2 regions of the Roseibium sp. AS2 genome follow, and region 1 is predicted to be linked to the other one. Evidence: riboswitches for the same ligand, from Rfam matches in the RefSeq annotation. Region 1 holds a riboswitch; the other holds the start of a gene.
The links. Region 1 has a riboswitch for thiamine pyrophosphate ahead of WNZ15_RS10770 (ABC transporter permease). Riboswitches for the same ligand answer to the same signal wherever they lie in the genome.
Positions count from the first base shown of each region.

Region 1 (3,798 bases):
CGCCGACCCGGCTTCCGGGCGGCAGGACCCTGCTTTCAACACGCAGACGGCGTCCGATGACGGCCTGTTCGAACCTGCACCAGACACCGACACAGGCCGGGAGCGGCGGCCGGAAGAAGGCGACGGGAACCGGGCCGCGCCGGAGACCGCAACCTTCAGGAACGGTCGGGACAAGCGGTCGAAGCCGAGTGCCTCGGAGGCCTTGCGGGGTGTTGGCGCCACGAACCGGATTGTGCCGATTGCGGCCGCGGGCGTTCTGGCACTGCTGCTTGCCGCCGGGGCGGGATACTTTTTCCTCGGGTCGAATGACCCGACCGCCGATGGCGCCGGCCAGACGCAGACCGCAGAGACGCAAAGCGTGCCGGATGCCCAGCCGGAGCCGGTCGTGGTGGAACCAGCCGAGCCTGAAGCCGCTGCCGACGAGGATACCTCGAAAATCGCAGACCGGCTGCTGAATGACGGTGATGGCGCCGATGTCGTGGCGCCGGATGCCCGCACTGTCACCACAACGACGATCACCCCCCAGACCGAGGCGCCCGATCCCGAGCAGCCGTCCATCGTGACTACTGCCGAGAACGATCGCGTGCCCACGGCACCGGAAGAGGCACCGGTGCCCGTTCCCGAAGACAATCTGGCCGCCATTTCACCGGAAGACAGCGCACCTTCGGATCCGGCCGTTGTTGCTGAAGACAGCGTACAGCGCTCGATCCTCTACGAGGAAGGCGAGGAGACCGGTGGTGCGGGAACTGCGGCACAGGGAGCCGTGGTCTGGAATGTCGAGGAGGAAACCAATCTCGACGGCCAGGCCCAGGCTGTTCTGAGTGCGGCCGTCGAGATTCCGGAACGGGATGTGAAGGTGGAAATCCGCATCAAGCCGAATGACGACAATTCGCTGCCGGCAAGCCACCTCGTCGAGATAAAATACGAATTCCCGGAGAGCTTTGCCGCCGGCGATGTCGTCAATGTGCCCGGTCTGGTGATGAAACCGACCGAGGAGGCACGCGGCGATGCCCTCATCGGGGCATCCGTCAAGGTGTCGCCCGGGTTCTTCTGGATCGCGCTGTCGAGCCTTCCGAACGAACAGCAGCGCAATCTGGCCTTGCTGCGCGAACGCGGCTGGATCGACATTCCGATGCTCTATGAAAACGGCAAGAGGGGCATCCTGACCCTGGAAAAGGGCACGCCCGGATCGGAAGCGGTCGAACAGGCGATCTCCGCCTGGCAGGCCGGCTGACGGCCACCGCTTGTCGGCAACTGATGAGGTTGCCTCAGCCCTGGCGGCATGTCGCCGATGTCTTTTGCCTGCAAGTCGTTCTGCTTAAAAAGCGGTGCGCAGTGTCTTGCCTTTTTCCGTCCTAGAGGGCATGGTCCGTCCTGGTCCGAGGGGTGTTCCGGTTTCCGGAACTGAGATGGCGAACAGCCGAACCCTTAGAACCTGATCCGGGTCATGCCGGCGAAGGGACGGAAACCTTAGCCTTTCCCGGATCTCCAATGTCATTTTCGGCATGTCCGAAGACGGGAGATCCTATGTGTATTTGTCTGCCAACGCGGCAGGTATCATCGTCGTTCATGCCGGTCCCGGCCAGCCCGACCCCGTTGGGGCGACAGAGCGGGGATTGCCCCGCATGATATCCTTCCTGACATCGCTGATCAGGTCGCTGCTGGGCATCGCTCTCGCGGTGGGCGTCTGGGCGGCGATCGTGGTGGTGTTCGACACCCAGCACTATATTCTGCCGGGGCCGGTCCGGGTGTTCGAGGCCTTCGCCGGAAATGCCGGCTTCCTGCTGAGCCATGCGGGCATCACGGCCTATGAGACGGTGCTCGGCTTTGTGCTCGGTGCCGCGGCCGGTGCCGCGCTTTCCGTTCTACTGTGGCTGTTTCCGGCCGCTGCAAGGCTGGCGATGCCCCCCATTCTCGTCACTCAGGCTTTGCCTGTCTTTGCCATTGCGCCGATCCTGGTGCTGTGGCTCGGATTCGGTCTTGCCTCCAAGATCGTCGTGGTCATTCTGGTGATCTTCTTCACCGTGACATCGACCTTTTTTGACGGGCTGCAACGGCTTGACCAGGGCCTGTGTGACCTGGCCAGGCTCTACCGGCTGTCGCGGCTGCGCGAATTGTGGCTGTTCCGCCTGCCGGCCGGTCTGCCGGCCTTCGCGTCCGGACTGCGGGTGGCCGCGGTGTTCGCACCCATGGGCGCCATCATCGGCGAGTGGGCCGGTGCCAAGGGCGGCCTCGCTTTCATCATGCTTCAAAGCAGCAACCGAATGCAGGCGGATCTGATGTTCGCCGCCCTGATCCTGCTGGCGGCGATGGTGCTGATCATGCGTTTCGCCGTAAATCGACTCACCCAGTTTTTAGTGCCCTGGCAGCCTGTGAGCTGAAGTTCAGGCTGCCACAACGGAGAATCCGAATGAGAAAACAACTTCTGTTCATTGCCCTGACCGCGGGCCTGCTCGCATCCGCACCGGCACAGGCCGGCGAAAAGCTGACCCTGCTGCTGGACTGGTTCATCAATCCGGATCATGCGCCGCTGATCACGGCGCAGACGAAAGGCTTCTTCGAAGCCGAGGGCCTTGAAGTTGAAATCATCGAGCCGGCCGATCCGGCCATGCCGCCCAAGCTTGTGGCGGCAGGACGCGGCGATATCGCCGTTTCCTATCAGCCGACGCTTCATGCCCAGATCGAGGAAGAGCTGCCGCTGACACGGATCGGGACCCTGGTGGAGACGCCCCTCAATTCGCTGATCGTGCTGAAGGACGGCCCGATCAGGACCCTGGCGGATCTCAAGGGAAAGACCGTCGGGTTTTCCGTGTCCGGGTTCGAGGACGCCATGCTGGGCCAGATGCTGCGCTCGGTGGATCTGTCGATCGACGACGTAGAGCTGGTCAATGTCAATTTCGCGCTGTCCGGGTCGCTGCTGTCCGGCCAGGTCGATGCCGTGATCGGCGCCTACCGCAATTTCGAGCTGACCCAGATCGAAATCGAGGGCAAGGAAGGCACCGCCTTCTACCCGGAGGAAAACGGCGTTCCGGTCTTTGACGAGCTGATCTATGTGGTCAACAACGAAAAGACCGAGGACCCGCGCTTCGTCAGCTTTCTCGCCGCGGTGGAAGCGGCGACGATCTATCTGACCAACCACCCCGACGAGGCCTGGGAGGCGTTCATCGAGGCCTATCCACATCTCGATGACGAACTCAACAAGCGCGCCTGGAGCGATACGCTGCCGCGTTTCGCCAAACGTCCGGCCGCTCTGGATGCAGGCCGCTACCAGCGCTTCGCGGAATTCATGGCCGAAGCCGGCCTGATCGGCAAGGTGGTTCCGGTGGAGACCTACGCGGTCGAAATCCGCTGACACTGGTCCGCTGAAACAAGGTCTGAACCAAAAAAAAACGCCGGGGCAGCAGCTCCGGCGTTTTTGTCGGTGGGGTTCCAGCGGGTATCAGGCAGCCGGTTGCTGATCGGCCGAGCGGGCGCTGTTGCGCACCGCCTTCTGAACCTTTTCAAAGGCACGAACCTCGATCTGGCGGACGCGCTCCCGACTGACGCCGAATTCTCCGGAGAGATCCTCCAGCGTCATCGGATCCTCGGACAGGCGTCTTGCCTGGAAGATGCGCCGTTCGCGGTCGTTGAGGACGTCCATCGCCTCGCTCAGCATCTTGCGCCGCATGTCCAGCTCTTCCTGGTTGGCGAGCAGGGTCTCCTGACTTTCGCTCTCGTCAACGAGCCAGTCCTGCCATTCGCCGGCATCGGCTTCCGCGCGCACCGGCGCGTTCAGGCTGGCATCGCCGCCGAGGCGGC
Region 1 covers NZ_JBBMQN010000003.1:397,616-401,413, reverse strand. Annotated here, with positions in the region: gene WNZ15_RS10775 (hypothetical protein) at 1-1,234, shown strand, start outside; TPP riboswitch at 1,373-1,479, shown strand; gene WNZ15_RS10770 (ABC transporter permease) at 1,530-2,381, shown strand; gene WNZ15_RS10765 (ABC transporter substrate-binding protein) at 2,411-3,352, shown strand; gene rpoH (RNA polymerase sigma factor RpoH) at 3,440-3,798, opposite strand, start outside.

Region 2 (3,798 bases), on a different contig from region 1:
CGTGCCGGAAGTCGTGACCGGGGCGCTGATCGTGATCGCCGCCGGGATCTTCGTCATCTACCGCGAGCACAAGCTGGGCCTCGACCGGACCAAGGCCCGCCGGGCCTCGTCGCCGTCGAGATCGTGAGATTGCCTTTACGGGCAGGGGCAGGGTTCAGTCCCGATCCGCCCGCCCAGTCAGCAGCTCCCGAATCCCGTGACCGTTACCGCTTGTATTCAAAACGCTCGACCGGGCTTTTCGTGCCGTCCGGGTAGATCAACTGAACGCTGACGGACTGCACCGAGCCGCCGGGCCGGGCGATGTAGGGCTTGTCCTTCAATACCGCGTTGGGATTGTCCGGATTGCAATCGTCCAGCGCCCACTCCTGGTCGATCGGGCCGTCGTTGACACCGTAGAACACATATTCGATGCCGCACTTCCAGGCTTCCAGATGCGTGAAATAGACCAGATCCTGGCCCTGCCAGTCGCGGAAGGACACCCAGTTTGCCTTGGTCACGTCGAGGATCTGCTTGATCTGCTCCGGCGGCATGCCCTGGGCGGTCGCCGGAAGCGGCAGGAGGCTGAGACCGAAAACGAGGGCGGCGGATTTCAAAATACGCATGGGACTTCTCCTGACAATCGGAGCGGTGGAAAACACGTTCGGGCAGCCTGCGTCCATAGGGTGGCAGGATGGTTAGAAGGCCTTGAAGGTGATGATCGTCTTGGTGTCCTGGATGCCATCGATCGGATGCACCTTTTCATTGACGAAATGGCCGATATCCGCGCCGTTTTCGATGTAGACCTTGACCAGAAGATCGTAGTCGCCGCTGGTGGAATAGACCTCGGAGGCAATCTCCGCGTCCGCGATCGCATTGGCGACCTGGTAGGTCTTGCCGAGCTGGCATTTGATCATCACGAAAAACGGGGTCATGCGGCGCTCCGGATGCTGGGACAGTGCAAAATGATGACCTAGGACATCGCGCATCTCGCCAATCCAGTCAATCGCTTCTGCTGTCCGTTGGCAATGTCCCGCAGCGATCAGGGACTTGCAATGCAGGTCGAGCCTTGTTAGCTGTTCGATATCTCATGGGGGTGCCCGGCGATCGTGGATCGGGCTGAGAGGCGGCTGGCCAACTCCTTGAACCTGATCCGGCTTGTACCGGCGGAGGGATTTGAGATGATGACCTTCTGGGCCACCGGCCCGTTTCAGTTTCATTGCGATGCCGGAACTGGCGCTACTGGCGCTGGCGATACCGGAATGTGCGATCTCGGCACAGACGTAACCGGCATGTGGTCAGCCGTTGCCGGAGGTGTCTCATGAGCCTCAGTGTCGCCGCATCCACCGCGCCTCTTGCCGCTGTGACGGTTCACGATCTGTTGCAGCGGGTGCGTCAGAAGTCGCCACGCGTTCATGCGATCACCAACGCAGTCGCCCAGAATTTCACCGCCAATGTGTTGCTGGCGCTCGGTGCCGTGCCCTCCATGACCGTCGCCGAAGACGAAGTCGCCGGCTTTGCCGCGAGCGCGGACGCGCTGCTGGTCAATCTGGGAACACTCGATGCGAGCCGCCGTGTGGCGATCCCGCTTGCCGTTCAGGCGGCGCGGGCGGCCGGGCATCCGGTCTGCCTCGATCCCGTCTTCGTCAACCGGTCGCCCGTCCGCTGCGCCTTCGCCGGGAAGCTGCTGGCGGACGGGGCGGATCTTGTGCGTCTGAACGCGCCGGAAATGGAGGCGCTGTTCCCGGATCGCGACAGCGTGGAAAAGCTGATCGCGGGCGGCACAGTGTTTGCGGTGACCGGCGCGGAAGACAAGATCGAGAGCAGGGGCGGGGATTTCCGGCTCATGAACGGACATGCGCTGATGGCGCGTGTCACCGCCACGGGCTGCGCGGGCGGCGCGGTTCTGGCCGCCTTTGCCAGCGTCGAGCCCGACCGGGCGCTGGCTGCCGCCTGTGGCTTGTCGGTGTTCAACATCGCCGGCGAAATGGCGGCCGCCAGGGCCGGCGGGCCGGGAACCTTGGTTCCCGAACTGCTCGACGCGCTTTACGCGATGAGCCTGGGCGATATCGAGGCCCGGCTCAAGGCCGCCTGAAACATGTATTCAGAACACACGAAGGAGACGCCATGACCGCGATCGCGGTGACCATAGCAGGCTCGGATTCCGGCGGTGGGGCCGGCATCCAGGCCGACCTGAAGACATTTTCCGCACTGGGTGTCTATGGCGCCAGCGTGCTGACGGCCCTGACCGCGCAGAACACGCTGGGCGTGAGCGCGCTTCACGAGGTGCCGCCCGATTTCGTTCTGGCGCAGATGGATGCGGTCTATTCGGATCTGAAGGTGAACGTGACCAAGATCGGCATGCTGGCACGTGTCGACGTGATCGAGGCGGTTGCCGAGGGGCTGACGCGGCATGACACGGGACCGGTGGTGCTGGATCCGGTCATGGTGGCCGCGTCCGGAGACCCGCTGCTGGCCGACAGCGCCGTCGACTGCCTGATGTCGGTGCTCGTGCCGCGCGCGGATGTCGTCACGCCGAACCTTCATGAAGCCGCCCGGATGCTGGAGACAGCGATGGCGGACAGTGAAACGGCCATGCGCGCGCAGGCCGACAGCCTGTTGAAGCGCGGTGCACGGTCGGTGCTGCTGAAAGGCGGACACGGCACCACCGACGAAAGCGCGGATCTTTTCGCGGATTCGCTGGGAAACGTGACCTGGCTGCGGGCGAAACGGGTCGCCACGGACAACACCCATGGCACCGGCTGTACCCTGTCCTCGGCGATCGCGGCCGGACTGGCCCTCGGCAAGGACCTGGACAGCGCGATCCGGGATGCCAAGTCCTATGTCCACGCGGCCATTGCCGCCGCCGACAGGCTCGCGATCGGCGCAGGGCACGGACCGGTCCACCATTTTCATGAAATCTGGAGCAAATGACATGTCCGAAGGACGTTCGCACAAGACCAGGCTGATCGACCGGAGAGCTCTTCTGGGGGCGTCCGCGGCTGCCGGCACGGCGGCACTGGCCGCGCCGGCGCTTGCACAGGACGGGGCGACCATCGAATGGAAGATGGTGACGTCCTGGCCGAAGAACCTGCCCGGACCCGGCGTGACCGCGCGGCGGATCGCCGACAGCATCGGCAGGATGTCCGGGGGGCGGCTGCGCGTGCGGCTGTTTGCGGCCGGAGAGCTGGTGCCGGCGCTCGGCGTCTTCGACGCGGTTTCCGCCGGTACGGCGCAGATGGCGCACACGGCCTCGTTTTTCTGGCAGGGCAAGATCCCGGCCGCCGTCTATTTCACCGCAATCCCCTTCGGCCTGCTGCCGCATGAGCACATCAGCTGGATCGAACAGGGTGGCGGGCAGGCGCTCTGGGACGAACTCTACGCTCCTTTCGGACTGAAACCGGTGATGGCGGGAAACACCGGGGTGCAGATGGGGGGCTGGTACAAGCGCGAAATCACTGGCCTCGACGACCTGAGGGGATTGAAGATCCGCATGCCGGGTCTTGGCGGCGAAGTGATGCGCCGGCTCGGCGCGACACCGGTCAGCCTGCCGCCGGGCGAATTGTTCCAGGCCCTTCAGAGCGGCGTTCTGGATGCAACGGAATTTCTGGGTCCCTGGTCCGACCGGGCAATGGGCTTTCACAAGGTCGCCAGCTCGTATTACTCACCCGGCTTCCACGAGCCGAACGGAACCGGCGAAGCGCTGTTCAATCAGGTGGCGCTCGAAGGTTTGCCGGAGGATCTCCGGGCCATCGTGCTGGAAGCCTGCCGGGCGGAAAACGGCCGCTCGCTTGCTGAAAGCGACTGGGAAAATGCCGGGGC
Region 2 covers NZ_JBBMQN010000002.1:202,238-206,035, forward strand. Annotated here, with positions in the region: gene WNZ15_RS05955 (DMT family transporter) at 1-127, shown strand, start outside; gene WNZ15_RS05960 (hypothetical protein) at 204-602, opposite strand; gene WNZ15_RS05965 (Lrp/AsnC ligand binding domain-containing protein) at 675-911, opposite strand; TPP riboswitch at 1,059-1,169, shown strand; gene WNZ15_RS05970 (hydroxyethylthiazole kinase) at 1,298-2,071, shown strand; gene thiD (bifunctional hydroxymethylpyrimidine kinase/phosphomethylpyrimidine kinase) at 2,104-2,910, shown strand; gene WNZ15_RS05980 (TRAP transporter substrate-binding protein) at 2,912-3,798, shown strand, end outside.
Region 2: it holds a riboswitch for thiamine pyrophosphate, as region 1 does, so the genes downstream of both, WNZ15_RS05970 (hydroxyethylthiazole kinase) here and WNZ15_RS10770 (ABC transporter permease) in region 1, are expected to answer to the same signal.